One region of the Bacillus capparidis genome, then DNA from elsewhere that is predicted to be linked to it. Evidence: riboswitches for the same ligand, from Rfam matches in the RefSeq annotation. Region 1 holds a riboswitch; each other region holds the start of a gene.

What was found. A riboswitch is a leader RNA that binds a small molecule or an ion and turns the genes downstream of it on or off. The one in region 1 is predicted to bind thiamine pyrophosphate.
Region 2: linked by a shared signal. The riboswitch ahead of tenA (thiaminase II) and the one ahead of thiC (phosphomethylpyrimidine synthase ThiC) in region 1 are both predicted to bind thiamine pyrophosphate.
Region 3: linked by a shared signal. The riboswitch ahead of JOC74_RS23180 (MTH1187 family thiamine-binding protein) and the one ahead of thiC (phosphomethylpyrimidine synthase ThiC) in region 1 are both predicted to bind thiamine pyrophosphate.
Region 4: linked by a shared signal. The riboswitch ahead of JOC74_RS10030 (ECF transporter S component) and the one ahead of thiC (phosphomethylpyrimidine synthase ThiC) in region 1 are both predicted to bind thiamine pyrophosphate.

Annotation. Positions count from the first base shown of each region.
Region 1 covers NZ_JAFDST010000006.1:55,418-63,096, forward strand. Annotated here, with positions in the region: gene JOC74_RS19585 (MFS transporter) at 1-760, shown strand, start outside; gene JOC74_RS19590 (aldo/keto reductase) at 878-1,873, shown strand; gene JOC74_RS19595 (aldo/keto reductase) at 1,941-2,831, shown strand; gene JOC74_RS19600 (DUF3888 domain-containing protein) at 2,956-3,387, opposite strand; TPP riboswitch at 3,613-3,726, shown strand; gene thiC (phosphomethylpyrimidine synthase ThiC) at 3,856-5,628, shown strand; gene JOC74_RS19610 (YfhD family protein) at 6,250-6,432, shown strand; gene JOC74_RS19615 (PhzF family protein) at 6,729-7,523, opposite strand.
Region 2 covers NZ_JAFDST010000001.1:144,525-152,203, reverse strand. Annotated here, with positions in the region: gene JOC74_RS00765 (ThiF family adenylyltransferase) at 1-651, opposite strand, end outside; gene JOC74_RS00760 (thiazole synthase) at 648-1,415, opposite strand; gene thiS (sulfur carrier protein ThiS) at 1,421-1,624, opposite strand; gene thiO (glycine oxidase ThiO) at 1,621-2,730, opposite strand; gene tenI (thiazole tautomerase TenI) at 2,730-3,332, opposite strand; gene tenA (thiaminase II) at 3,307-4,017, opposite strand; TPP riboswitch at 4,094-4,204, opposite strand; gene JOC74_RS00735 (monovalent cation:proton antiporter family protein) at 4,251-6,098, opposite strand; gene prpE (bis(5'-nucleosyl)-tetraphosphatase PrpE) at 6,268-7,011, shown strand; gene JOC74_RS00725 (endonuclease/exonuclease/phosphatase family protein) at 7,008-7,679, opposite strand, start outside.
Region 3 covers NZ_JAFDST010000012.1:4,614-12,292, reverse strand. Annotated here, with positions in the region: gene JOC74_RS23210 (DinB family protein) at 1-475, opposite strand, end outside; gene JOC74_RS23205 (DMT family transporter) at 618-1,535, shown strand; gene JOC74_RS23200 (NfeD family protein) at 1,613-2,149, shown strand; gene floT (flotillin lipid rafts scaffold protein FloT) at 2,170-3,705, shown strand; gene JOC74_RS24225 (hypothetical protein) at 3,762-3,905, shown strand; gene JOC74_RS23190 (GNAT family N-acetyltransferase) at 3,927-4,280, shown strand; gene JOC74_RS23185 (hypothetical protein) at 4,285-4,473, opposite strand; TPP riboswitch at 4,678-4,786, shown strand; gene JOC74_RS23180 (MTH1187 family thiamine-binding protein) at 4,856-5,146, shown strand; gene JOC74_RS23175 (ABC transporter permease) at 5,121-5,912, shown strand; gene JOC74_RS23170 (ABC transporter substrate-binding protein) at 5,927-6,922, shown strand; gene JOC74_RS23165 (ABC transporter ATP-binding protein) at 6,935-7,669, shown strand.
Region 4 covers NZ_JAFDST010000002.1:588,489-596,167, reverse strand. Annotated here, with positions in the region: gene JOC74_RS10040 (hypothetical protein) at 260-448, opposite strand; gene JOC74_RS10035 (Gfo/Idh/MocA family protein) at 692-1,633, shown strand; TPP riboswitch at 1,721-1,829, shown strand; gene JOC74_RS10030 (ECF transporter S component) at 1,927-2,505, shown strand; gene JOC74_RS10025 (ABC transporter ATP-binding protein) at 2,522-3,973, shown strand; gene JOC74_RS10020 (energy-coupling factor transporter transmembrane component T family protein) at 3,986-4,789, shown strand; gene JOC74_RS10015 (metal-binding protein ZinT) at 5,014-5,787, shown strand; partial or broken gene JOC74_RS10010 (glycosyltransferase) at 5,901-6,577, opposite strand; gene JOC74_RS10005 (YdcF family protein) at 6,700-7,440, opposite strand.

The DNA.
Region 1 (7,679 bases):
AGAAGAAACACCTGCATTTGAAGCAATGGAAAAAGTAAAAACGGATGAAAAAAAACGAGTATCTTTAAAACAAATTTTCGTCGATCATTGGAAATCAATGTTGATAGGTATGATAGTTGTTTTCTCCTATAACATTGTAAATTACATGGTATTGTCATATATGCCTTCTCATTTAAGCGCCGTACTTGGTTACGGGGAAACAAGAGGATTGCTTTTGATACTGATAGTCATGTTTCTCATGATACCAATTGTCTTAATGATGGGTTATTTCAGTGATCGCATTGGCAATAAACGAATTATCCAAGGCGGGCTGATCGGTTTGGTTCTATTATCGATTCCATCGTTTTTATTAATCGGGACCGGTAATAATTGGTTTGTCTTTATTGGAGTCATGATATTAGCTGTTTTTTTAGCTTGTTTTCAAGGAACAATGCCGTCGTTATTGCCATCACTATTTTTTACTGATGTAAGATACGGATCATTATCGATTACGTATAATTTTTCGACTTCATTGTTTGGCGGGACGACCCCGCTGGTTGTGGCATGGCTGATTAATCTAACGATGAACAATTTTATTCCTGCTTATTATTTAGTTGCTGCTTCCCTTATCGGGATTTTGGTAGTGACATACTTTGTTAAAGACACTTCCGGCAAATCTCTAAGAGGTTCACCTCCTGCAGTTGAAGAGAAGCAAGAAGTAAAGGAGATTTTAAAAGATCCTGAGGAAGCCTTGTGGTGGCAAGAAGAAAGAAGTAAATAAAAGAATCAGAATATATAGTATGGGTACTTTAATAAGAGGCAAACAAAATTTTTGCGATATCTATTCGTAAATGATAACTTGTTTACTGAAATACGTTACTTAAAGGAGTGCATAGACATGGAATTCACTCAAATAGCAAACACAGACATGAAAGCTTCACGCATTGGCCTGGGCACTTGGGCGATTGGCGGATGGATGTGGGGTGGAACGAATGAAGAGGATTCGATTAAGACCATTCATGCTGCCCTGGATCGCGATATTAATTTCATAGACACAGCACCAGTCTATGGATTCGGAACATCTGAAGAGATCGTCGGAAAAGCTGTGAAGCAATATGGAAACCGGGATAATATTCTTATCGCAACAAAAGCCGCACTGAATTGGAAAAACGATGAACCATTCAGAGATGCCTCCAAAGAACGAATTATGAAGGAAGTAGACGATTCGTTAAAACGGCTTCAAACGGACTATATTGATGTTTATCAGATCCATTGGCCGGATCCGACAGTGCCGATTGAAGAAACCGCTGAGGCGATGAAAGAGCTCTATGATGCAGGGAAAATACGTGCCATTGGAGTCAGCAACTTTTCTCCGGATCAAATGGAGACGTTCCGTCAAACAGCTCCTTTGCATACAGCCCAGCCGCCGTATAATCTTTTTGAACGTGATATTGAGAAGGATATTCTCCCGTATACAGAAAAGAATAATATCACCACAATTTTATATGGAAGCCTGTGCCGTGGGCTATTATCTGGAAAGATGACCCCTGGTCACAAATTTGATGGTGATGATTTACGAAACTCGGATCCGAAGTTCCAGAACCCTCGTTTCAGACAATATTTAAATGCAGTTGATCAATTAGATAAATTAGCTAAAGAAAACTACGGAAAGTCCGTTATTCATTTAGCTGTACGCTGGATTTTAGACCAGCCGGGTACAGGCATTGCTCTCTGGGGAGCGCGCCGTCCTGATCAAGTTGAGGCAGTAAGTGAAATCGTCGGATGGAAGCTGACAGAGGAAGATCAAGCGACAATTGACAAAATTTTAGATACCACAATTGACGAGCATGTAGGTCCTGAATTTATGGCTCCTCCGACAAAACAACAAGTATAGTCTAAAAGCAAAAGCCAACGGTTAATCGTTGGCTTTTTGCTTCACCCTCAGAAAGGACTGATTCGAGATGGGTAACGATAAAAAAATAGCATTACGAAACAAGCTAGAAAACCGGAACGTTACTTTGCCGGACGGAACTTGCCTTCCCGCTATTGGGCAAGGGACATGGTATATGGGAGAAGACCCTAAAAAGAAACAAGAAGAAATTAAGGCACTGAAGCTCGGGCTTGATTTAGGCATGAAGCTGATCGATACTGCTGAAATGTACGGCCAGGGAAATTCTGAACGAGTCGTTGGCGAAGCTATTAAAGAAAATCGCGACGATGTTTTTCTCGTTTCAAAGGTATATCCGCAAAAATCAGGATTAGGAAATATTTCAGCTGCATGCGAAAATAGCTTGAATCGCCTTGGCACTGACCATTTGGATTTATACCTATTACATTGGAGAGGCAGTGTTCCATTAGAAGAAACCATTGAAGGGATGGAACGATTGAAAAAAGAAGGAAAGATATTACGATGGGGAGTCTCCAATTTCGACACGGCTGATATGGAAGAACTCTGGAATACAAAGGGCGGAAGGAATTGTGCCACGAACCAAGTCTTATACCACCTGGGCTCGAGAGGAATTGATTTTGATTTACTGCCTTGGCATAAAGATCATAAAATACCGATTATGGCGTATAGCCCTCTCGCCCAAGGAGGATCATTACGAAAACAATTGCTCAGTGATGATAATGTAAATAAGATTGCTGAAAAATATAATGTTTCGCCACTTCAAATAGCCCTTGCTTGGACTATACGATCCAATCATGTGATTGCCATTCCAAAAGCGGTGCAAGAGCAGCACGTTTATCAAAATGCAGAAGCGGTTTCGGTTGAACTGACTCAAGAAGATTTGAATCGTATTGATGAGGCTTTCCCAGAACCGAGAAAAAAGATGCCTTTAGATATTATTTGAAAATTTATCTTGATGCATTTTTGAATAAGAAAATTGGAGAAAAGTGCTCCTTCTCTTTTCTTGCTCTCTGCTAGTAATTGCCCGGCGTGCATCTCTATGTGGGAAAAGAGGAGGTTTTCTCCTCTTAGTGTATTAATATGTGCTGCCAGTGTTCAGGCAATTCATAGTCCCTTAAATGTTCATACTTTTTAAGGTTAACTCGTCCACTCCCATTGATATATAATGTTAGTCTGTCTAGTCCAACTTGAATATGTGGTCCTACAACTGGAGTCACTTTTATTATTACTGTAAATTCAAATCGTCGATATTCGCCTATTCGTTCTGCTTTCTCTATATACACTTGATATGGGTAAACCATAGGTGAGTAGTTTAAAACCTTTTTGTAGTATTCGTTTACGGCTTTATCAATTTCAACACTAAGCAATGAAACAAAAATATCTTGATACAATTCTTCTCTTGAATTCATAGGAGGAGTATAAACAGTTTCTGCCTCACAGTTAAAACACATACTTGCCGTAAAAGTAACAACTAACACAATCACAAACCTTTTTATCATGATTCCTCCCACTTGTTTTTTTAGTTTCCCCTAATAACAACCTTATTAATTACTAATAATTAGGGGATAAATAGACTATTCCGATGCTGTTTAGGTTGTTTTTTTAACGAGAGTAAATCATTTTTTCCCTCCCTGTTTTTCAAAAAATTGTGCAAAAACATTCCAAATGGTGAAAAAGTACCCTTTTCTTCTTTGCTTAAACGTGATACCATGTTGAAGAAATTAATAGTTTACTAGGGGTGCCCAAAGTTGCGGGCTGAGAGAGGAGCGCTGAATGCTTCTTAACCCTTTGGACCTGATCTGGTTCGTACCAGCGTGGGGAAGTAAGGGATTATGAAGATTATTGTATCCAATAATCTACTTCTTTTTTACTGACTTTAAACTAGGTCCTTTCATTTGGATCTGGTTTTTTCGTGTTGGTGCTATTCTGGATCCTGTCCTTCAACATAATAAAAAGGAGGAAGGAAAGTGAAGAAAGAATCTGTACAGCAAACAAACATTTCAATTATGTCAAGCTTTTCAGGGAGCAAGAAGGTGTATGTGGAAGGCTCAAGACAAGACATTCAAGTCCCAATGAGAGAGATTGAATTAAGCCGTACCACCGGATCGTTTGGGGAACAAGCAAATGCACCGGTACGAGTCTATGATACGAGCGGACCATATACTGATAAAAATCAACACATCAACATTCAGGAAGGTTTAAAGCCGCTTCGTTCGAATTGGATTAGTGAACGAGATGATGTTGAAGAATATGAAGGACGTAAGGTTAAACCGGAGGATAATGGATATCGTACAGTGAGCAATGAAGCGGACCATCCGGGCTTAATCAGAAAGCCGCTTCGTGCCAAACAAGGAAAAAATGTGACTCAGCTCCATTATGCAAGAAAAGGGATCATTACTCCCGAAATGGAATTCATCGCCATTCGTGAAAATATGACACCGGAATTTGTCAGGGATGAAGTGGCAGCAGGACGCGCGATTATCCCATCAAACATTAACCATCCGGAAAGTGAGCCGATGATTATCGGGAGAAATTTCCACGTAAAAATTAATGCGAATATTGGGAATTCAGCGGTGACTTCTTCCATAGAGGAAGAGGTTGAGAAAATGACGTGGGCGATACGCTGGGGATCAGATACGATGATGGATCTTTCGACAGGGAAGGACATTCACACGACCCGGGAATGGATTATTCGTAATTGCCCGGTACCGGTTGGAACGGTTCCGATTTATCAAGCTCTTGAAAAAGTAAACGGGGTAGCCGAAGACTTAACGTGGGAAGTATACCGAGACACACTGATTGAACAAGCTGAACAAGGTGTTGATTATTTCACAATTCATGCCGGAGTTCTCCTTCGATACATTCAGCTCACGGCTAAAAGGGTGACCGGAATCGTTTCCAGGGGAGGGGCGATTATGGCTCAGTGGTGCTTGGCTCATCATCAAGAAAGCTTCCTCTATACCCATTTTGAAGAGATTTGTGAGATCATGAAGAGATACGATATTGCGTTCTCTTTAGGAGACGGCTTGCGGCCGGGATCGATTGCCGATGCAAATGACGAAGCCCAATTTGCTGAACTCGAAACCCTTGGGGAATTGACGCAAATCGCCTGGAAACACGATGTCCAAGTGATGATTGAGGGGCCGGGACACGTGCCGATGCATAAAATCAAAGAAAATATGGATAAACAAATGGAAATTTGTAAGGAAGCCCCGTTTTATACTCTTGGGCCATTGACAACAGATATTGCGCCGGGCTATGACCATATTACGTCAGCAATTGGAGCAGCGATGATCGGCTGGTATGGAACGGCGATGCTTTGTTACGTGACGCCTAAGGAGCATTTAGGCCTTCCTAACAGAGACGATGTAAGAGAGGGAGTCATCACGTATAAAATCGCAGCCCATGCCGCGGACTTGGCAAAGGGACATCCAGGTGCGCAAATCAGAGATGATGCAATTTCGAAAGCGAGATTTGAGTTCCGCTGGAGAGATCAGTTTAACTTATCTCTTGATCCGGAGAGGGCAATAGAATATCATGACGAAACCTTGCCGGCAGAAGGGGCGAAAACGGCTCATTTCTGTTCCATGTGCGGACCTAAATTCTGCAGCATGAGGATTTCCCAGGATATTAGAGATTACGCGAAGGAAAATGATCTTGATACACAGGAAGCGATTGACGAAGGCCTCAAGGAAAAGGCGAAGGAATTCGTCGAAGGCGGGAGTAAGATTTATAAATAACGAATGGGAATTTGTGTTATTATTAAGTTAAAGCAAATAGGGTGGTTTAAGATGAAGCTTGTGAAAAACTTTTTTCTTGTAGTTCTTCTTATGATTGTCGAACTGTCGGTTGGTTTTTCGATCGAAGCCCTAATTTCTATGACAAACATACAATGACGAAAACAAGACTTGGTTATGTTGTCTTTGTAACGCTTGCCGCCTTTGTAACATTTGGAGTAATCACGTGGATGTATAATAGGATTTATTAAAAAATGAGCACCAAATAATAAGAGAGAGGGGATCGTTTTATTTCCCTCTCTCTTCATTTTTATTTCAGTTTTTAAACGATGTCATCGACACGCAGGTTCTGTTCGTTTTGTATATTTGATTTTACGTGAGCAAACGTGACGGTTCCTGGTTGGTCTATGACGAAGATTGCAGGCTTTGGCAGCTCCCAATTTCGTTCCCGTTATGGCCGGGAATGTCCAGTACGGAACTTTAATAATGAAGTCCGCTTATTTCTTGAATTCTCCCTTTAACACGGTCAAAGCCTCGCCTCTCAACAAGCAGCGTTCACCTTGAACATGTTTGAATAAAATAATTGTAATTTCGGTATTCTAAATTCAGGAAGGAGGTATTTACATGGGAAGAATGAATCATGGGCATAAGGGAAATAACCATAAAAAGAAAATTTCACAGGATCCACATCAGGCTGCCGGGTTAAGCAATGAAGAAGTCGAGCTTTCAAAAGAACTCGATGAAACCTATCAAATAGAAGAAAGACCGGGATTTGGGCCTACAGGTGTGAAAAGAAAAAGTAAATAGATTAAAAACGTCAACAGTTGGAAAATGAATGCAGGGAGAACCTAAACAACAAATTTAAATTTCATTATGTTTTCTGCTAGTAAGATATCCGTCATTCAAGAATCAGATCCGATTGCTTCAGAAAGTTTCTTAATAAATAGGCTGTTTACATCATTAGTTATGTACAAACAGCCTATGTTTTTTGTTTTTTTAATCTTGATAACTTGGCCCCAAGGAGAACACAGGTTTTGCTGTGATTGCTCCTTTTTTATTATTCCGCAGATGTATTACATTTTACGACTATCCTTGCACTAAAATTAGCTTTCTGGAAATGCCAATTCGCCCTTTAATACCGTTATCGCTTCTCCTTTCAATAAACAGCGGTCTCCTTGTAAAACGACCTTGAGTCTTCCGCCTCTTTCAGAAAGCTGCTCGGCGAAAAACTCTTTCTTTGCCAATTTCTTTGCCCAATATGGAGCCAATCCGCAGTGGGCCGAGCCAGTGACGGGATCCTCAAGCACACCAAGCGTAGGGAAAAAACATCTGGAAACAAAGTCGACATCAGGCCTGTCACTTCTGCTTGTAATGAGAAAGCCTCGATTCGTTAGCGCGGTCATTTTTTCAGTATCAAAGGCTATGTTTCGAACCTGCTGTTCATTTTCTACTTCAATAATATAATCCAGGCGATTTTTTGCTGCCTCTACAATCGGTGTATGGATGGCTTCTTTCAGCTCTGTACTTACAGGGCAGCTTACCGGTGCTTCTGTCGGGAAGTCCAATTCGATCCAGCCGCCACTTTTCTTAGCCGTTAACGGACCGCTTAAGGAGGAGAAAGTAATTGGCTGATCTTCGCTTACTTCATTTCTTTCCCATAGTACATGAGCCGCAGAAAGGGTCGCATGTCCGCAAAGATCGACTTCAACCTTTGGTGTAAACCAGCGTAAATTGTAACCTTCGTTTTCTTTTATGACAAACGCCGTTTCCGACAAATTCATTTCCGTGGCAATGGACTGCAGAACAGAATCAGGAAGCTCTTCTTTCAGAAGGCACACTGCTGCCGGATTGCCAGAAAACGTTCGATTCGTAAAGGCATCGACTGTATACAAAATCATTACGTATCTCTCCTTAACATTTGTATGTATTCTACAATTATCATACCGCATTCACGGATAGAACAGATCATGAATATAGAACAGTTATCACCATAATGTATCCCCACATTTCTTTTTCATCTTATTAAGCGAAGAGCAATAGACTATAAGGAAGAA
Region 2 (7,679 bases), on a different contig from region 1:
AGTTCGCAAGACAGAACCCGTATGCTGACCGGCTAGTAGCTTAAAAACCTCTGTTACCTGCCAGACAGCCACCTGCTGAACAATCGGGCTGATGACCCCAACTGTGTCACACGTCATGCCATCTGCCGGAAGATGGCCGATTAAACAATTCAGGCAAGGCGTCTGTCCGGGAATGATCGTATAGGAAAGACCGTAGCTCGCAACACAAGCTCCAAACACAAAAGGAATCCCTTCTTTAACTGCGGCATCATTTACGATCAGCCTTGTTTCAAAATTATCGGTACCGTCAATAATGACCGAGGAACCTGCAATGAAACTGAAGATATTCTCAGCGGTAATATCAGCTACAATGCCTGTTACTTGAATGTCGCTGTTAATTTGCCGCAAACGTTTTTCTGCCGCGACAGCTTTCGGCAGCTTTTCCTGCACATCTGATTCTGTGTAAAGCTGCTGACGCTGGAGATTGCTTTCATCAACATAATCTCTGTCTACTATCGTTATTTTGCCTATGCCGGACCGGGCGAGCATCTCTGCTGAGGAGCTTCCCAGAGCTCCACCGCCGATAATTACAACGTGAGCATCTGCAAATTTTTTCTGTCCTTCCTCGCCGATCGGGCCAAATAATGTTTGCCTGGAATATTTATTTGTCAAGATCCTACCATTCCTTCAAGCGGACTGCTGGCAATTCCGTAATTTTTTTCTGGAATTCTTCCAGCTTCAAAGCCCATACGTCCGGCTTCAACAGCCAATTTCATCGCAAGCGACATTTTGACTGGATCGTTTGCATTTGACACCGCTGTATTTAGGAGAATACCATCTGCGCCTAGCTCCATTGCATAGGCAGCATCCTTTGGAGAGCCAATACCAGCATCAACGATAACCGGTACATTCGATTGTTCAATAATAAATGAGAGATTCATTGGATTGACAATGCCTTTTCCTGATCCAATCGGAGAAGCACCCGGCATGATTGCATGAACTCCCAAATCCTCGAGTCGCTTGGCAAGAACCACATCGTCAGACGTGTATGGCAGTACAATAAATCCTTCCTCCAGCAGCATTTCTGACGCTTTTAAGGTTTCTACCGGATCCGGCAGCAAAGTTCTGTCACAACCAATTACCTCAACTTTAATCATGTCACACAATCCCGAAGCCTTTGATAGCTTCGCGATTCTTACGGCTTCTTCTGCTGTTTTCGCCCCAGCTGTATTAGGCAATAACGTATACTTTGATAAATCTAGCGCTTCTAAAAAATTCGGCTGCGATTCTTCAAAGATATTCATTCGCCGCACGGCAAAGGTTAAAATTTCAGCCTCAGAGACTTCGACTGCTTCTCTTTGGGTCTCGAAATCAGGGTATTTTCCGGTACCGAGAAATAATCTGGATTGAAATACTTTATCAGCGATTTTTAACATTTTTTTTACCCTCCACCTACAAAATGAACGAGCTCGACAACGTCATTTTCCTGAAGCTGTTCATCTGTATAGTTTGATTTGTCAATGATTTCTTTGTTTTTTTCAACGATGACGATTCGGTTATCTAATTGATAGGCTTCTAAAAGCTTCTGAACCGTTGTAATGCCATTGTCAACTGTTATTTTTCGTCCGTTTAATTGAATCATCATATGACCTGTCTCTCCTTGTCCTTAATCGCAAAGGCATCTTCCCACTCTTGATTCACCTTCTTGCCGAGAACGAGGTCAGAAATCATGCTCCCCGTTGCCGGTGCAAGCAAAATTCCGTTTCTGTAATGCCCTGCTGCAAATAGGATTCGATTGTCATTCGGATGCTTTCCGATATATGGTGTACTGTCCTCTGTCTCGGGTCTCAGTCCTGCCCAAAAGGTGTCTATTTTCATCCGTGTGACAGCTGGAAGCATGGAGGCAGCTTTTTTCATGACGGCTCCAATTCCTCCTAAGGTTGGCTCTTCATCCCAATCGCCAGGCTTCATCGTCGCTCCGATAACAAGCCGCCCGTTTTTTCGCGGTACGATGTAGCAATGTTCATGATAGAGCGTTCTTTCAAGCGCAATATCCTCATTCCAAACTGAAAGGCATTCTCCTTTGACAGGATACAGCTTTTTCTCAAGTCCGAGCTGCTGAAAGAAATGCCCGCTCCAAACTCCGGAGGCAACGATCAATTGATCCGCTGAAAATGTTTCATTTTGCGATTTTATTGTAATAGCTGCAGAATCCGTATCAATCGCGGTAATTGGCGTATATTCATAAATATCTGCCCCAAGAAGCCTTGCTGATTTTGCGAAAGCCTTGCAAACTTTCGTTGGCTCTACTTGAATATCATCTTCGATAAAGCTCGCACCGAGAATACTTTCGCTGATAGAAGGCTCCATGGCAAGTGCCTCTTCCTTGCTTTTCCAAACGACAGAATCGAGTCTATTCATTTGATTTCCACTTTCTATATCTTCCTTGGAGTAAGCTAGCTTTAAGATTCCTCCAGTCTTCAGGTTCATATCAATTCCGCTGATTTCCTTTACTTCCTCTGCCAAAGTCGGGTACCTGCTCTGGCTGGCTCTTGCGAAATCAAAGAATACACCTGGCTTTTCCAGCTCTGCATGGGCACCAAGCATTCCGGCGGCAGCCTGAGATGCTTTTTTTCCAACTTTTCCGCTTTCAAACAGGGCAACCTTGACGTTTTTTTTCGCAAGATGATAGGCAGTAGATAAGCCGATAATGCCCCCTCCGATAATCGCTGCATCGTAATGCGTTGCCATTACTGTTCCTCCTTTAGCAGTTGTACAAATGACTCTGCTGCTCGTCGCGGATGATCAGCTGAAAGTATAGCGGACATCACCGCAATTCCTGCCGGTTTTATTTTTTTTAGCTCAGCGATTTTTTCTCCCGTTATTCCGCCGATGCTGATGACTGGAATAGCTACGGCGTTTACAACCTCCTGCAATGCTTCTGTTCCTCTGCCTGGTGCAAAGGATTTGCTCCCTGTCGGATAGATATGACCGAACAGGCAATAATCGGCGCCGTCTTTTTCGGCTTGAATTGCTTCTTCAACAGAATGGACTGAAACGCCGGCAGTTAAATAGGGGAATTTAGCTTTTACTTCCTTCACATCAAAGCTATGTGATGGAAGCTGTACTTGATTGACTCCAGCGAGCACAGCCGCATCAACCCGGTCGTTGATAACCAGCTGACTTCTGTCAAATCCGGAATTTATCAGCTGTTTCACTAAGTTCGCCACATCTTTTGCACTCTTCGTTTTTTCGCGAATGTGTAAGTAATCGATCGAATCTTGCAAATCGGATACCTTTTGAATCAATTGGTCTATCGTATGGCGGTCATCGGTAATTAAGTGAATCTGCACCCTGTTCCACCTCTTTAGACTCAGTAACGGACCAATTTTCTTTTTTATTCGCCATATCCCAAAATTTGTATTCATAGTAGCATGACGTTACAAAGTTTTGCTTCATTCGCTGTCTCACTTCTTCTGTGCTTTTCTCGGCCCACTCGTCAAAGCGCTCAATTTGTTCTTCAACAAGTGATTTGAACCAATCTCCGCCATAGGTTGCAATCCATTCTTGATAGATTGGATTATCAGGCGTACATTCCTTCAGATGCTCACCGACATCATAATAGAGCCAGTAACAAGGCAGCAGGGCTGCTAAAATCTCGCCGAAATTCCCTCCCATTGAAGAACGGTACATGTGAGAGGTATAGGAGTAAGCCGTTGGTGACGGCTGAAAAGCGTCCAATTCTTCATCGCTGATCTTTAATAGCTCAGTAAATTTCCGATGAAGGGCAAGTTCAGCTTCGTAGGTTCCTTTTGCATGGTCAGCCATCCGGCTCGTGACATACAGGCTGTCAGCATAGGCCGCCGCCAATGATTGGACCTTGGCAAAATGAGTTAAATAGTAGGAATCTTGGAGAACGTAATATTTAAACTTATCTAGAGGCAGCGTCCCTTCACCAATCCCTGTTACAAATGGGTGGATGAAGCTGCCCTCCCACCACTCTGCGGCGTTCTTTCTGCAATGTTCCGAAAATTTCATTCGTTTTCCCCCTAAAAATAGAAAAACCACTTTTCCGAAGAAAAGTGGTTTGGTATTTGCATAGATAAAGTAGATGGCAAATGCCTCGCCACTTCCCTACGCAGGTCTGAACCTGTTCAGGTACATAAGGGTCCGAAAGTCTCACTTTCATCTCAGCCCTTAAACAAGGACTCCCCTAGTGGTTTAACTATAAGTTTTACCTATATCTTATCACAAATTAAACAGTTTTTGTACTAATAGACTTCTAATTGGCTCCTTAAATCATTTATATAATTTCGCGAGCCGGAAATAATCAGCCTGTCATTTGTTTTTAATACAGTGTCTCCGTGCGGAATGATGCTGTCAGACCCTCGAAAAATTCTTACAAAAACGAGATCGCCTTTAAACGGAAAGTTCCTCAGCATCACTCCATCATAAGATTTATTCTTCATATTAATTTGAGCCAAGGATGCATCCTTACCGCTTAGCACATTCAAAATTTCAGGCGCTTCAATATACGCCTTTAACAGCATTTGCCCGGATAATGGAATAGAAAAGGGTTCAATGCCTTTGTCAGTTAGTTCATTTACCTCAGAAAGAAAGCCGGTGCTGGCAATGACACGATTTACACCATTTTCCTTTGCAAAAGAAGCAATTTGGCTATTGAGACTTTCATCTCCTGTAGCAACAACTATGATATCTGCTTCATATATAGAATGATCTCGAAGTGTCGATTCCTTGTAGTCGGGTAAGCGGTGAATATCGAAAACAGAGTCAGAAATTTTCTCTTCCGCATTTTCCGGGTACACATGATACACTCGAACTTCATACCGATCAGGATTTAGTTCCAGCGTAACCGGCAATGTCATTTGAGTGGCACCGATAAAAGCAATCTTTCGTTTCTGCTCTTTTGCGGATTTTTTTATATAAAGTTTCTTAAACCCAATTGGTGTGATGATACTCGTAATGACGGCGACTAATATTAGCGCGCCTGACATTTGGCTGTCAATCAGCCCTAGCCGTTCTCCGATCGTTGCTGCTGCAATCACCAGCGACAAGGTTGATGTTAAAAGAAACCCTGCAGCAAGCGCCTGCCTCGTTCCAAACCATTTCTTTAAAAGCATGACAGGAAGCAGCTTGCTGATTAATAATGCAATAAATAACAGCGGGATAAGAGCTAGTATTTTCGGATTTTGAAAAAGCGACCAAAGATCTAGTTTCGCCCCGACCATAACAAAGAAGATCGGAATCAAAAATCCATAGCCGAACGAGTCGAGTTGTTCAACCATTTCTTTATTCGGGGATAATAGGGAAACTAAGACGCCTGCTAAAAAAGCACCCAAAATGTTTTCCGCACCAACTGTTTCTGACAAGGCAACCAGGACGATAATCAGCGTAAATACTGCTCTCGTTCCAATTTGTATCGTACCTTTAGACATCGTTTCAACAAACCTGCGATTTTTAAATCCTCTTCCAAAAAAGTAAAGAATGACACCGGCAGCAAACAATATAAGAAGCAGCCACATGTTGCTATTGCCTTCTTCATAAACGGACGCAAAAATGGCAAGCAGAACCATAGTAACAAGATCCGCAATAACGGCAACTAATAAAATGATTTGGCCAAAACTTGAGTTCATGATTCGTTCTTCTTTTAATGTCGGCACGACGACTCCAAGTGAAATCGTAGAGATAATGATCGTCATTAAAAACGCTTGATTGATAAAGCCCATCCAGACAAATAGATAGGATAGAAGAAGGGATAAGGCAAAAATCCCTAAGAAAACGATGGAAGAAACAGTAAACGTGTTCGGTTCACTTTGTCCATCCTGTTTCTTTTTATTCTTCCCATTTCTGAAAGAAGAAAAATCAATTTCTAATCCGCTCAGAAACATTAGGAATATAAATCCCAGGGTAGACAACGTTTCCAGCCACATGTCATTTTCCATGACAAGATTCAGTCCGCTTTTTCCTATGATAAGACCCATTAAGATTTCTGCCACAACCACAGGCAAGATCGTTAATTTTAAACGATTCATAAGAATAGGTGTTATAAATGCGATGACAATCACTATAACGAGTGATGTAAGAGAATGATGCTCCATGGTTCCCCTCCTTTAATTGGACTTGAAAGCCTACAATATTATTATCGTTGACTTTCCTTAGAAAAACACATTTTAACAGGGTTCAATTCGATTGAAAAGAAATAACGCTCAAATTTTTCATAAATTCTCGGGTAAAATAGTAGTAAAGAAAACAGGGAGGGATTTTCACATGAGTTATGACGTAATAGGAGATGTTCACGGATGCTACGATGAATTAATCGAACTGCTGGGAAATTTGGGTTATGAACAACCCGCTTCAGGTGCCCCGTACCATCCTGAAAACAGAAAACCGGTTTTTTTAGGCGATCTGACAGACCGCGGCCCCCATTCTCTAAAAGTAATCGAATGGGTAGCAAAAGCCGTAAAAGAGGATCGCGCCTATTACGTACCTGGCAATCATTGCGATAAGCTGTACCGATACTTTCACGGAAACCCTGTAAAGATAAAGCACGGCTTAGAAACTACAGTAGCGGAACTCGAGAAAAGCTCCGAAAAAAAGCAGGATCAAATAAAACAAGCTTTTATCTCCCTCTATGAATCCGCCCCGTTATATCTTGAATTGGACGAGGGAAAACTGATCGTTGCCCATGCGGGAATAAAGGAAAAACTCATCGGGCAGAACAAATCAAAAAAACTAAAGGGATTTGTCCTGTATGGCGATGTGACTGGAGAAACTCTTCCTGATGGCAGACCCGTAAGAAAAGACTGGGCAAAGCAATATCAGGGAAAGCCATGGATTGTCTACGGACATACTCCCGTAAAGGAACCAAGAATATTCGGTCGGACGATTAATATCGATACTGGCTGTGTATTTGGGAACAAGCTTACTGCCTTTCGGTACCCTGAACAAACGACGATATCCGTTCCAAGCAGCATGCCGCTCGATGAGACAAGATTCCATGTATACGATTAATTAAAAGCTAAGGTCGTAACTATCGGCAAATGATCCGAAGCTTCCGGATTGTTCCAAACAACAGCGGCATCTACGACCTGTAGCTGGTTTCCGACAAAGATATAATCCAATCGTTTTCTTGGCCTCGCTGAAGGAAACGTATACCCCATACTTTTTCCCGACGCGGCCCAAGCATCGGTGTATTCCGATGTCATCCGTTTCCACCGCTTGGTATGAGGACTCATATTCCAATCCCCCAGGATAATGACCGGATGTTTGCTTTCTTTTGTTTTTTTCACAATAAACTCGGTTTGTTTTTTATGAAGGTACGTGTTCAAGCTAAGATGTGTGACATAAAAATTTATCAAGCGATTGTTTATTTCGACTGTTGCTTTAAGCAGCGACCTTCCTTCTGACAGCCCTTTTCTCACATTAAAGAAGTGATGGTTTTCCGCTAGGATCGGATACCGTGAGAGCAGTCCATTCCCGAACTGTTGAAGCAATCCAGTTTTTTTGCACGTCCTTTCGATAGAAGGGCTGTATACGTAATTAAAGTTAAGAAACTCGGCAATATGCCTGATCTGGTCGGCATGATTGCTGCGCTTGGAAAAATTCACATCGACTTCATTGACTCCGATGACATCCGCTTTGCTTCCAGAAATTATTTTTGCAATTCTATTTAAATCGAC
Region 3 (7,679 bases), on a different contig from region 1:
ATTTCTCGAGAATCTCCTCAATTTGCTTGCTATGCCGAACTTCGTGGTGGCCGATAAAACCAATCCACTGGGCAACGGTCAACTCTTTAAATACGGCGTGCGGCAAGACCTTGGTTAAATCCTTTTCGCTAATAGAAGAAATAATGATTGTTAATTGTTCCCTTGCCTGATCGAGCTCGTTTTTGCATTGTTCAAGAGTGATCGATTTTCGATCAGGCATTAGCTTTTCTGGAGCTTTCCGTGGGTGTGACCTGTCCTCTACAATTTCGATAGGCTGCTTCTTTACCTCTTTGATCTCAGCTTCTTTCATTCGATGTTTCAGAAAGGCTGAGGACATTTGATCTGTTTTGTTTAGGTGATCAAGGACCTCCTGGATACTCCATTCCTCCGCAGATGGGCGTTTGTTCAGGGTCTCATCTGACAGATTGTGAATCAGCAATCGCGTTTTTTGTCTTGCTTCGTGAATGATATTCATTTTATTTTCTCCCTCCCTAAAATAGATTACCATGGGTCAAGATCATACAGCCAGCATGAACCTAATAAGCAATAAAGGAACCCTTATCGATTTTTTTGCAAAGGTTCGCTATTCTTAAAAGAAAAGAGAAAGAAGGATGCTTATGCTGGAGTCGAAAATGCTTCCGTATCTTGCGTTATTTATTGGTGTTCTTACCGTTTCTGCTTCTGCCATTTTTGTGAAACTTGTTTCAGCTCCAGCTGAAATTACCGCATTTTATCGGCTATTGATTTCCACTGCCATCGTGTTTCCGTGGTTCTGGAGGAAAAGAAAGGCCTTATACCAATTTGCGAAAAGCGATTGGATATATTCGATGTTAGCCGGAGTTTTTCTTGCTTTTCATTTTATCCTCTGGTTTGAATCGCTTGAATACACCTCGGTAGCGAGCTCGGTTGTTCTGGTAACCCTGCAGCCCTTATTTGCGTTTGTTGGAACCTATTTCTTTTTTAAAGAAAAAGTGACATTCGGAGGCCTTGCAAGTGCGGGTTTTGCTATTGTGGGCAGCGCCATCATAAGCTGGGGAGATTTTAAGGTGAGCGGCCTTGCTCTATGGGGAGATATTTTGGCACTAATCGCATGTGCTATGGTAACCGCATATTTGCTTTGCGGCCAGCATCTTCGGAAGAAACAGAGCCTCGCTGTATATACCTTTGTTGTTTACGGCGTATCCACGGCCACGCTTTTTATTTATTGCTTGTTCTCTGGAGAATCGTTTGTGTCTTACCCATCAGAAGACTGGATCTATTTTGTCCTTTTAGCGATTTTCCCCACTCTTCTTGGACATTCGTTATTTAACTGGTCGATCAAATGGATTAGCACCAATATGGTTTCTGTATCAATTCTATTTGAACCAGTAGGAGCCTCAATTTTTGCATATTACGTTTTGAGAGAAATGGTAACTGCTTCTCAGATTGTCGGTGGGAGCATGATTTTAGCCGGCATCTTATTCTTTATTTTTGAAAAAAGAATGCTTCGCCTTTATAAATCCTTTTCCTTAAAAAAGAAAATGGCAAAACATTGAAACCTTTTCATGAGATGATCGTATTACAGGTGCAATGAAAAAAGTGGTCATTTGGGAGTAAGAAAGGATGTGATGCCGTGGAGATTCTTGGAACGCCCATTGCAACGATTTATTTAACGACGTTAATTATTGCAGGAGCCCTCACCCTTCTCTTTCTTTTCTTTGGAGAATTGTTTGAAGGCTTGGGCGAGGCTCTGCCGATTCCGTTTTTCAGCCCCACATTGATATTGGCCTTTATCACCTTTTTTTCAGCAAGTGGCTACATATTCGAAGCCTTGCTGCCAATATCAAGCCTGCTCATTATCTTCATTTCTATTATCTTATCAATTTTTCTCGTCACGTTACTGAATGTTTTTGTTCTCATTCCCTTATCTGCAGCAGAAGAATCAATTGCCTATAGAGAAGAAGACCTTAAGGGAAGGATTGGTAGAGTCATTACTTCCATACCAATTGACGGATATGGCGAGGTGGTGCTTGAAGGAAAAGGCGGGACGATTTCAAAATCTGCGGTAAGCTTTGAAAATCTACCTATTCCTTATGGCACTACAATCCTAGTGATTGAAATTGAAAGCGGGGTATTATCCGTCGTACCTCATGAACCATTTATAAAATAATTCGAGAGGGAGGAAAAGTCATGTTATCAACACCGATATGGATTGTCATAGGAATTGTATTTTTTATTCTGATCGCACTTATCAGCGTATTTGTTTCGAAATATCGCACGGCAGGTCCGGATGAAGCTTTAATCGTTACAGGGAGCTATTTGGGGAGGAAAAATGTCCATGTGGATGAGGGAGGCAACAAAATAAAAATTGTTCGCGGAGGAGGTACGTTCGTTCTTCCTGTTTTCCAACAATCCGAGCCGTTAAGTCTCTTATCCAGCAAGCTTGATGTGTCTACACCGGAAGTATATACCGAACAGGGTGTGCCGGTGATGGCTGACGGTACAGCAATCATAAAAATTGGCGGAAGCATTAACGAAATCGCGACGGCGGCTGAACAGTTTCTCGGGAAAACAAAGCAAGACAGGGAAATGGAAGCGAGAGAAGTATTGGAGGGACACCTTCGCTCTATTTTAGGCTCGATGACGGTAGAAGAAATTTATAAAAATCGTGAAAAATTTTCACAAGAGGTTCAACGAGTGGCTTCGCAGGATCTCGCAAAAATGGGTCTGGTCATTGTTTCATTTACGATCAAGGATGTACGTGATAAAAACGGCTACTTGGAGTCACTAGGAAAACCACGGATTGCGCAAGTAAAACGAGATGCGGACATCGCGACAGCAGAAGCAGATAAAGAAACAAGAATTAAGCGGGCGGAAGCCTCAAAAGACGCGAAAAAATCCGAGCTGGAACGAGCGACGGAAATTGCTGAAGCTGAAAAAATCAATCAGATGAAAATGGCTGAATACCGCAGGGAGCAGGATACGGCAAGAGCAAGCGCAGACCAAGCATACGATCTTGAAACTGCCAGGGCGCGACAGCAAGTGACCGAGCAGGAAATGCAAGTGAAAATCATAGAGCGGCAGAAACAAATTGAATTGGAAGAAAAAGAAATTCTTCGCCGAGAAAAGCAGTATGATTCAGAGGTTAAGAAAAAAGCGGATGCCGATCGTTACTCTGTCGAACAATCAGCTGCTGCACACAAAGCACGCCAGTATGCAGAAGCAGATGCTAAGCAGTATAGTACTGAAGCCTTGGCTCGCGCTGAAGCAGAACGAGTGCGTTTGGATGGAATTGCGAAAGCGGAAGCGGAAAAAGCAAAAGGAGAAACGGAAGCAGAAGTTATACGCCTGAAAGGACTTGCAGAAGCTGAAGCAAAAGAAAAAATCGCTGAAGCCTTTGAGAAATACGGCCAAGCTGCTATTCTCGATATGATTATAGGAATGCTGCCTGAATATGCGAAGCAGGTGTCTGCGCCACTTTCCAACATTGATAAAATTACGGTTGTTGATACCGGCGGCAGCGGTGAAAACAGCGGGGCAAACAGAGTGACCGGTTATGCAACCAATTTGATGTCTTCCTTGCAGGAAAGCTTGAAGGCTTCTTCAGGAATTGATGTGAAAGAACTGATCGAAAATTTTTCTGGAAAAGGAAACGTTAGACAAAGCTTGGATGAAATCGGCATCGGTATCAATAAATCCAAAGCGGTCAAGGAAACAATAGAATAAGATGAAGGCAGTCGACGGGCTGCCTTTTTCGCTAAAGTAAAAAGGAGTGATTTATGATGTTCAACATTCGCAAAGCAACAAAAGAGGATGCGGCAGAAATCGCCAAGGTACATGTGGATAGCTGGAGAACGACATATAAAAACATAGTGTCTGATACATATCTTGCGCAATTAAATTATGAAGATAGAGAGAAGATGTAGAGAGATAATTCGTTTGAAAGCGTGTTTGTCGCTGAAGATCAGTCAGGGATTTTCGGGTTTGCCGGGTTCGGTCCCGAGCGGACAAAAAAACACAACTATGATGGTGAGCTATATGCAATCTATTTGTTTAAAGAAAAGCAAAAAATGGGTGCGAGAAAAGCATTAGTAAAAGAGGGTGTCAAATATCTCTTAGAAAACGGGTATCAAAACATGTTGGTCTGGGTGCTGGATGAAAATCCTTCCATTGGATTCTATCTTTCCCTAGAACCAGAAAAAGTAGCAAAAGATAGCTTTACGATCGCTGAGAAAAACCATATTGAAATCGCCTTTGGCTGGAGAGATCTGTCTTTGCTTGAAGCGAAGCTGAGTAAGTAACGAATTATTTAATCGAATTTAAAAAATAGGATGAGAGAATGGCGAAAGCTACACCAAGCGGAATATAAAATATCATTCCTCTGCCATTCACTTTTCCTTCTGCATCGCACACCTTTATTGCCTCGAAATACCCCATCAATAAATTTATTACTGACAGGGAGTAGCACAATAGCATTAAAAAAAACGCATTCATTCTCTCTTTCCCCTCTCTATCATCTCTCTATTATTACATTCAAAGAAATGGCTGAATATGCAAAAAAATTTAGTTTATCGTATCGTTTTGAAGATATTTTTTTGGAGAATCTATCAAAATTGGTTTGCTTGTTTTGAATGGAAATGCCTTGATGGCGGGCTTTAGCTGATTTACAAGCGTCGAGAATCATGGTAAGGTACAATGGTAAATAATATGGGGAGCTAAGTGAACTTGGCTGAGAGGATGCGAAAACGTATCGACCCACAAACCTGATCTGGGTAATGCCAGCGTAGGGATACTCTATAACAAAAGTGAATGACTTTTCTATAGCGATCCTCCTCTCAATTTTCCACTTGCTCTTCTTCACTAGAAGGAGGAGTATATGTCATCGATAAATCTGGCATTTCAAGTATTGCCCAAATCTGGAACAATCCCGGTCTATGAATTAGTCGACAAAGCAATTGAAGTTGTTGCCGCTTCCGGCGTTCCTTATGAAGTCGGTGCGATGGAGACGGTTATGGAAGGTGAAATGGACGAGCTTCTGGAAATCGTCAAAAAGGCTCAAGATGCTTGCATAGCAGCAGGAGCCACTGAGGTCATGACCCATATGAAAATCCATTATCGGCCTGATGGGGGCGTGACAATTCGTGAAAAGGTTGAAAAATACCGCTAGCACGCAATGGGATAGCGTTCGGAATATCGTTTTGCCGGTAAGCTCGGTTTTTTTATTTTTTCTTTTATGGGAATTGTTTGTCCTTATCACGAAGACTGAGGCTTGGATATTGCCCGCTCCGCATCTCGTGATTACAGAATTTTTCACAGGAAATTTTGCATTTTCCGATCATATTTTTCCTACATTATTTGAAGCATTGACAGGGCTCCTTCTTTCCGTCGTCGTGGGGGTTGGGTTTGCAATTATTCTCGATTCTTCCGACGTTTTGTATCGAACATTCAGCCCGCTTCTCGTTGTTTCGCAAACGATTCCGATTATTGCGCTTGCGCCATTATTTATTATTTGGTTTGGTTTTGGTTTTGTACCTAAGCTCCTTATCGTAGCGCTCGTCTGCTTCTTTCCCATAGCTATGAATGTGATTGAGGGCTTGCGTATGGTTGACAAAGACATGCTTGCCATGATGAAGTCTGTCGGTGCGAGCCGTTACCAGCTTCTATTTAAACTGAAGCTTCCGTTTGCGCTTCCGTTTTTCTTTACCGGTCTGAAAATCTCAGGTACATACGCCGTAATGGGAGCCGTTATTTCTGAATGGCTCGGGGCAAGCAAGGGGCTGGGAGTTACTTTAACAAGGGCAACGCAATCCTTTCAAACCGTTCGGGTATTTTTAATCATCGTCATTATCGTGTTATTAAGCCTGACTTTTTACAGCAGCATTCAGCTTGCAGCAAGAGCTTGTATGCCATGGAAACACAAGCAAAAGAAATGAGGTTTTTTGATAAAATGAAACTGCGCAAAACGTATGTATTATTTAGTATTCTCGTATTGCTGCTTTCAGCATGCGGGCAGCAAAATTCTGAGCAAAGAAAAAATGGAGACCTAAAAAAAGTAACCATTATGCTCGATTGGTTTCCTAACACAAATCATACAGGAATCTATGTAGCAAAAGAAAAAGGATATTATAAAGAGAATGGAATAGATTTAGAAATTCTTGAACCCGGAGATGGTATGAGTGTGGAACAAGTGGTTGCCAAAGGAAATGCCGATTTTGGCATTTCGAATCAAGAATCGGTCACTCAGGCAAGATCAACCGATATCCCGATTGTGTCAATCGCTGCCATTATTCAAGAAAACACATCGGCCTTTGCCTCTTTAAAGAAAAGCGGCATCACCTCGGTTAAACAATTTGAAGGCAAACGATATGGGGGATGGGGATCAGAGTCAGAAGAAGCTGTCTTACGAGCAGTCATGAAAAAGCATAATGCAAATTATGAAAAAATCGAAAATGTGACTTTGGGTGCTACAGATTTCTTTAAATCTATTGGAAGAGATGCAGATGTTGAATGGATTTTCTACGGATGGGACGGCATTGAAGCAAAAAGACAGGGGATCGATTTAAATCTTATTTATTTAAAAGACTTAGATCCTGCATTAAATTATTATACACCTGTCATCGCTTCAAGCGAGAAGCTTATTAATTCCGATCCTGAAACTGTCAAAGCCTTTATGGATGCAACAAAAAAAGGCTATAAGGACTCAATCAACAATCCGGAAGAAGCAGCAGATTTGCTTGTAAAACAGGTTCCGGATTTGAACAAAGATCTTGTTCATAAAAGCCAAGACTGGTTGAGCAAGCAGTATCAAGGCAATGCAGATAGATGGGGAATCCAGGATCAAGCGGTATGGGAAAATTACGCCAACTGGATGGTCGAAAATCAATTGCTGGATAAAAAAATTGATACAGGTAAAGCCTTCACGAATCAATTTATTGATAACTAGGAGCAGTTTCTCATGCTTACGATAAAGTCTGTTTCAAAATCATTTGATAATCTAAGCGTTTTAGATACAATCGATCTTCATGTGAAAAAAGAAGAATTTGTAAGTATCATTGGACCTAGCGGCTGCGGGAAAAGCACTCTTTTAGAGATTGTTACCGGCCTGATTGCACCAAGCAACGGAGAAATTTATTTCAATGAAGAAAATGTGACAGGAACAACGAATAAACTAGGATACATGCCGCAAAAAGACGTGTTGTTTCCGTGGAGAACTGTATTGGAAAATGTAATCATTCCTCAAGAAATTATGGGAATTAGAAAAAAAGATGCTGAAAAAAAAGCGCGCCAGTTAGTTGAGAAATTTGGACTGAGCGGCTTTGAAGAGTATTATCCGAGTGCGTTGTCCGGAGGTATGAAGCAGCGGGCGAACTTTCTGCGAACCGTTTTGACAGACAAACGCTTACTTGCGCTCGATGAACCTTTTGGCAAGCTTGATGCTTTAACAAAGCGTGAAATGCTGAAATGGCTGACTACTGTTAGAATGGAAACAAAGCAGAGTTTCTTGTTAATCACACATGATATAGATGAAGCGATATTTTTGTCTGATCGGATTTATGTCATGTCTAGCCGTCCCGGACGTATCGTAAAAGAAGTCCATGTGAAGGAGAAACACCCTAGAAGTAATGGATTTCTATTATCAAAAAGTTTTTCTGAACTAAAGAATGAGCTGCTTAGCAGTCTTGGAGTCTAGAATTAGTTGA
Region 4 (7,679 bases), on a different contig from region 1:
ATTAAAATCATACTTATATAAGGTCGATAATTACTGCAAATTTATCTAATTTCAGATAAAAGATAATCGATTCTTTGTTAATATGGATATTAAATGAACGATTTAAGAGGCTAATCCAAGACGTAGTTATCACGAAAGATTTGTGGAAGTTCCATTCCCTCATGGAGAGTGGATCTTCTAAGCAAATGATTTTCATTTCGGATATGTAGTGATTTTCCCGTTGAGATGTTGATGGTATTTGAAAGGATTCTATAGGTGATTATGATCTCATCGGTCTCAATACCCGTTCAATTCCTTCTGTAATTGTACTCCATTTTTCCACTCCTCTTGCGATACTTAACTGTCCAGTTTTTGTGTTAGCAGCATGAGCTTCATACCTATTTCCTACACTATAAATTAGAATATCGAGGTCTCTTTCTTTCACAATGATTCGTTCCATTCTTATCATTGCATTCACCTCACCTTCTATTTACCACTTCAACAAATAGGTAAAAAGTCCTTTAAATTAGGAAATTTTATTTTATGTTTCTAATAGAAAGTGCTAAGAATGGTTTGTTACCTTATGATTTTGTACGGTCTTATTTTGATCTATTTATCTAAGAATCTAACAACCTTCAATTTTTTCCTATTCTAGGTTATTTCACCAATAGACTGATATACTTATCTTACTAAACCAAAAGGAGATGCACATATGAAAGTAGGGATACTAGGAACAGGCTTTGGCTCTTATCACGCCGACATTTATCGTAAAACGGAAAACGTCGATTCAGTTATCATTTTCGGGAGAAACGAAGAGAAACTTAAAAAACTTGAACAAGATTTGCAAATAACAGCTACCAACAATATTGATAACATTATGACGAACAAAGAAATCGATTTAATCGATGTCTGCCTTCCAAGCACCTTACATAAAAAGTATGTCATTGATGCTTTGAAAAATGGAAAGAATGTTTATTGTGAGACACCTGTTGCGTTAACCCTTGAGGATGCCATCGCGATGAAGCAGGCAGCTGACAAATATGGGAGAAAAGTTTTTGTTGATCAATTTATTAAATTCGAACAACCCTATCAATATATTTATTCGCTTGCCCAGCAAAATACATATGGGAAGTTAAAGGCTTTGCACTTGAAAAGAAAGACTCCTCCGTTATGGGGCGATTTAGGGCTGAACCACATCACAACCAATTTCATGATTCATGAGATTGATTTTGTCACTTGGCTAATAGGCAGTCCAAAGCAGATGACAGCTGCCGGTCTCAATGGGAAAGCAGGAACGTCACACGTTGATGCACTTTTCCATTATGATGATACAGTTGTTGAGGTCCAATGCTCTTCTATGATGCCAGGTTACCATCCGTTCACTGTTGCTTATGAAGCCGTTTTTGAAGATGCAACGGTAGAGTACGTGGAGAATGGACATAAGGATAGAAGTGAAATGTCTCTAAAGCTATTTACGAACGACGGTCAGGAAGAAGTCAAAGTAGAGAATAGTGATTGTTATGCAGAAGCCATTAAGCACGTACTGGAGTGCTGCGAGAAAGATATTCCGACAAGCTTGAGTATTGATGATGCGATTCCTTCATTAGAGATAGCCATAGAGATAAAAGAGATGCTGATAAGTACAAATACCTAATTGCAGTAAGATCATAAAATGGAAAACCGTACAATTGACATTTCCTAAAAAAGTGATAAGGTAGTGCTTATACAAGTGAATCAGTGAATTATCCGCTAGGGGGACCTTTTTAGAAGGTTGAGATTAAAGTAGGACTTTAAGACCCTTGGAACCTGATCTGGTTTATACCAGCGTAGGGAAGTGGAGTTGCGGGATCTATATGTCTATCATTATTTTCCAATACAACCACTTTCTTATTGCTGGTAAGAAAGTGGTTTTTTTATTTATCTAAGAAAAAAAGGAGATGTACCATCATGCAAAAAGGATTAAAGCTGACTGATATTTTAGTTACAATTATTATCGCTTTTATTTTCGGGATAGTTTATAAATTATGGGGACCTGTTTACAGCTTGGTTTCAACGGTCGGGCTTCATGTTGATCAGCTGCTTTATGGGATGTGGTTTATTGCAGCAACTGTTGCTTTTTTAATTATTCGTAAACCGGGTGTTGCTGTATTAGCGGAGGTTGCTGCGGCACATGGAGAATTTATTTTTGGCGGCCAGTGGGGAGTAGCTACACTTATATTCGGTTTGGGTCAAGGTCTGGCGGCTGAACTAATTTTCGCTGCTTTCCGTTATAAAAGGTATGATCTTTTCACTGTTTCTTTGGCAGCTGTGTTATCAGCGATAGCTTCACTTGTGATCGACTATTATTACGGGTATATCGGCGACCTGGCGCCTTGGAATTTGCTGCTTTATGTTGGGTTTAGAGTCGCTGGTTCGATTATCATTGCCGGAATCTTTGCTTATCTAATTGTCCAAGCGCTGGAGAAGACAGGCGTTACCAACCTTGTTCGCCCGGCTTCAAGTAAAGATTATCGAGCGTTGGATTAATTGTGAGGTGGGTGTTATGACATCCTTGACGAATGTAAAGGACTTGCGGTTGAAATTTCCGGGGGCGGAATCCTTGTTATTCAAGGATTTTTCCCTTTCTTTTCGTAAAGGAGAAAAAGTATTGCTGTTGGGTCCATCTGGTTCAGGAAAATCCACGCTTTTGCAAGTATTGACGGGACTCATCCCGAATTCTGTGGAAGTACCAATGAAAGCAAAGGAAGTGACGGTTCCTGATTCTTGGGGCTTTTTGTTTCAGGATCCTGATACACAATTTTGTATGCCCTATGTCGATGAAGAGCTCGCCTTTGTTCTTGAGAACCTGCAAATACCCCGGGAACAGATGCAACGCTTGATGAAGCATTATTTGCAACAAGTCGGACTTCACTTTGACAATCTTCATACGAATATTCAAACCTTGTCAGGCGGTATGAAACAGCGATTGGCGATTGCCTCAGTGCTGGCGCTTGAGCCGGATGTCTTATTCCTAGATGAACCGACTGCTATGCTCGATCCAGAAGGGACGAAAGAGGTTTGGCAAACGATCAAAGAGGTTGGCGAGGAGAAAACGGTCATCATTGTCGAGCATAAAATTGAAGAAATTGTTAATTTCGTCGATCGCGTGATTCTGCTTAGTGATCAGGGAACGATCATCGCAGACGGCTCCAAAGAAGAAGTGTTTGCAGAATTCAAGGACGTACTGATTGAACAAGGAATATGGTACCCGAACGTATGGAACGATTATATCGAATCTCGCCGGAAACTTGCGCCGAAGCAAAGCATCAATCAAGAAAAAACGGCCATTTCTCTTTCCGCGTTTGCAGGATTTCGAGGGAAAGAGAAAAAAATAGATGTAGGGCAAGCGAATGTCTATCTGGGGGAATGGATCGCCGTCCTTGGAAAAAATGGAGCGGGGAAAAGCACGCTCTTGCACGCTCTCATGGATTTGATTAAAACAAAGGGCTCCTACACCATATTTGACCGGGATCATAAAAAAATCAAAACATTGACCGATGACGTGACCTTTGTGTTTCAAAACCCTGAATTTCAATTCGTCACCAATTCCGTCTATGAGGAAGTCGCCTATACACTTCGATTAGAAAAATGGAGTGAGGAAAGGATTTCTGCCCGAGTGGACGAGCTGCTTGAGAGTTTTCGTCTAAAGGATCACAAGCAAAACCATCCGTATCAATTATCAATGGGACAAAAGCGGAGATTATCGGTTGCTGCCGCGATTGTCAAAGAACAGCCGATCCTACTGTTGGATGAACCGACATTTGGCCAGGATGCGAAAAACACGTTTGCTATCCTCGAGCAGCTTGAAGCACTCCGGGAGAGCGGCACAACGATCGTGATGGTGACGCATGATATGAACATCGTTGAGCATTTTGCGTCCAGGGCTTGGTTGATCGAAAATGGAAAGCTGATAGAGGACGATTTAACGGCCGAAAAAATAGAAAGTGCTCGTTAGGAGAGGACAAGTATGCCATTTGATTTTGCATTTAAAGAAACGTGGCTGCATAAAGTAAATCCCAGCTTAAAATTTGGCAGTATGGTGATCCTGTTTGTTTTGATTTTGTTTATTCATGATATCAACGTGATCATCAATGTGATGTTCGGTACCATCTTGCTCTATTTGTTTTTTACAGGCCATCCATGGAAGCGGTTATTGCTAATCGCGGCTCCTTTTCTGCTTATTTTTATCACGTCATCAACGTCGATGATCTTTTTTGGAAAAGGGGAGCATACGTGGTTTCATTGGGGGCTTATTGATATTACGGAAGAAAGTTTTTTTCGCGGATTGCATTTGGGCTTTCGCGGGATTGTTTTTGCCGTAATCGGTGTCGTTTTTTCTTTAACGACAAGGCCTGTATTTTTGTTTTATTCCCTCATGCAGCAAGTCAAAGTAAAACCAAAATACGCTTATAGCTTTATGGCGGCGGTACGCCTATTGCCGATCATGCTGGAGGAGCTGCAAACGCTGCGTTATGCCTTAAAGGTGCGCGGAGTTGGACAGCAAAAAGGGGTTTTAAGCTTTTTTCATAAGCTGAAATCTTACTCCATTCCGCTGCTGTCCCAAAGCATACGCCGCGCTCACCGGATTGCCGTAGCCATGGAAGCGAAGCGCTTTTCGAATACGACGAAACGGACTTATTATTATCAGATCGGATATTCGCGGGTTGATCTATGGTTTGTGATCTATTTTATCATCATTATTTCGTTATCTTATTTTATTGCTGTGTATTTTCCTTACTTCGGGGTACGTGATGTTCGGTTTACCGTTTAAGTTGCTCGAGTCAAATAAAATAGCAGGAAACCCGTTCTATTTAGAATCGGGTTTTTTTAACATATAGCAATTGCTGTTCTTTTAACCACTCTATTACACTCGGATTTCCCATTAAAACCATCCTTTCTTATAAAAAATTGAAACATTTTTCCGTTGATGTTTACACAAGATATATGTATAATACAAATCGTAATATTTACGATTTGTAGAAAAGGAGTGTCATAATGAAGATTTCATTTGCAAAGGGGTTAAGCATATTAACTATTATTTCACTACTAATATTGGTAGGCTGTCAGAATTCAGGTTCATCCGAAGGCAAGTCTAATGAAACTAAACCATCCTCATCAGTTGCAGAAGACTCTTCTGAAACGCAAGAGCAAACATCTGAAAGTCACACACATGAAAGTGAACACGATCACGACCATGAGCACGATCATAGTCATGCCCACGATGAAGAAACAGAAAAAATTTATGAAGGCTATTTTGAAGATAGTCAAGTAAAGGATCGTTCACTCTCTGATTGGGAAGGAGACTGGCAATCTGTATATCCATATCTACAAGATGGTACTCTTGACGAAGTATTTTCTTATAAAGCAGAACATGAAGGTGACAAGACAGCTGAAGAATATAAGGAGTATTATAATAAAGGGTATAAAACAGATGTTGAGCGTATCTTGATTCAACAGGATACTGTAACGTTCTTTAAAAATGGAGAAGAAAATTCTGGTGAGTATATCTATGACGGGTACGAAATTCTAACATATGATGCGGGAAATAGAGGAGTAAGATACATATTTAAACTAGCTGAAAAAGTCGAAGGACTTCCTCAGTATATTCAATTTAGTGATCATAGTATCTATCCGAATGAATCTGATCACTACCACCTGTATTGGGGTGACGACCGGAAAGCTTTATTGGATGAAGTCAAAAACTGGCCTACCTACTACCCTTCAGAAATGAATGGACATGATATTGCCCACGAGATGATGGCGCATTAAATGAGGGGTACGATGATTATTACTTTGACAAATATGTAAAATTCAAAGGTTATCAATTCAGAATACTTTTTAATACTGAAAAAATAATTAAAAATATTAAGAGCGTAAAAGGCTTAGGAACCACCTAAGCCTTTTAGCTGTTGAATAAAAAGTGAAAACTTATTTGGGAATTGCTTAATAATACCTTCTGTAAGTGTATCAGCTTTTTTAATAATATGGTCAAAACCTTCATCAAAAGCTTTAATAACTGCATCCCAATCCTTATTGAGTCTGGCTGAAAGATCGTCTGCAACTAATTTTAAATGCATGTATAACAATTCCTGTAATGCTTTTTTCGGCAAATTTGGATTGGCGCTGCTGAGAAACTGAGCAATATCATCAGCGTTTTTATACCATTCCGTATTGAATTTTTTCACACTCGCTTCGTCTCCGCTTTTTGCTGCGTCGACTATTTTACCTGCAATGAGGATGTGCTCTCTTAACAGCTCAGTCAGCTTGATTCCTGCTTGTTCGCCATAATAAGGCTTTATTGCGTTCCCTAGATCTTCCTGGTTTTTCAATAGCCTTTCAGCACTTTTTGTTGATCTTCCAATCCTTCAGTGGCGCTTACGATATAATTTCTTGTCCATATGACATGGTCAGTCCAGAGTTTCCTTAAGTCCCCCTTTAATTGTACAGCAGACTGGCTTAAGCATGGATTTCCGCTGCCTTTTGCCTCAGCTTGAGCTGGTGAATAGATCAAAGCAAAGGACATAAACAAGAGAATTATTTTCAGGCACAGTTTTTTCATAGATAGCTTCTTTTTTTTGTTTACATGATGTTATTTTTGCTTTTTTCACTGATTTCATTCTTCTACACATAAAAAATAGCCGAAACTCTCCGTAAAGAGAATTTCGGCTGCATGTTTGCAGATTAAAAATACAAAGAGAGAATACCCACGTACTCTTTAATCGCGGCAAAAGCAAGATCATTACCTGAAGGGGTAAATTGATTCGGGTAAATCACAAGTCGTTCGTTTACCGTGTAGTCAGTCGGAAACGGCTGTACCGCGATGTCAATCCGATCAAAATTCCGCACCGCACGCTCCATCTGCAACGCAGAGGCAACCAATATCGGCTTCGTGTATCTATTTTTCTGCAATATTTCTTTCGTAAATTCTGCGTTTTGCTTCGTATTTACACTTCTATTTTCTTCGATAATTTTATCCTCAGGTACCCCTAACCGTATAAGCTGGCGCTTGGCAATGGCGGCTTCCACTCCGGAATCCGGAAATACCTGTCCGCCGGAAAGAATTATCGGAAGCTCAGTCTGCTGGTAAAGGCCATACGTCGTTAGCAGCCGATTGGCAGCGCCTTCTGACAGTTGGCCTTCTCCATCAATATCAGGTGTATCTGAAGTGGCACCAGAGCCCAGCATCACAATCACATCACCGCTTGCCTCAGCTGGCGGCTCATATCGATTCTCTAACGACTGCGTAAGCAGGACGCCGGTAAAGGGAATCGTGAGAAGATACCAAAGAAAAGCAAGAACTAATGTCATGCGCGCAATCGCCTTATTTCGGCGGTATGCCCAGATGCCTAAAGCGATTAGTAATGTAACGAATAATCCGGGCGGGAGCAGGAAGCCATAGATGAATTTGATGATGTATACCACGAATGAGACACCTCGTTTGTTGGATGGGATGGTTTATTTTTTTGTAGGTTTGATCGTCTTTCTTAATCGTACCATTAATTCTTTTAGATAGACTAGTATTCTTAGATTTCACATGAGTTGTAAAGAAATAAGTTCTATTTTTCATATTAAAGGGTTAGGTGTTGAAAAAATAATGTTAGAAAAAGTTTATTACTTCGATCCGATGTTATAGAGAAGAATAAAGAACTTTAAGCTTAAAA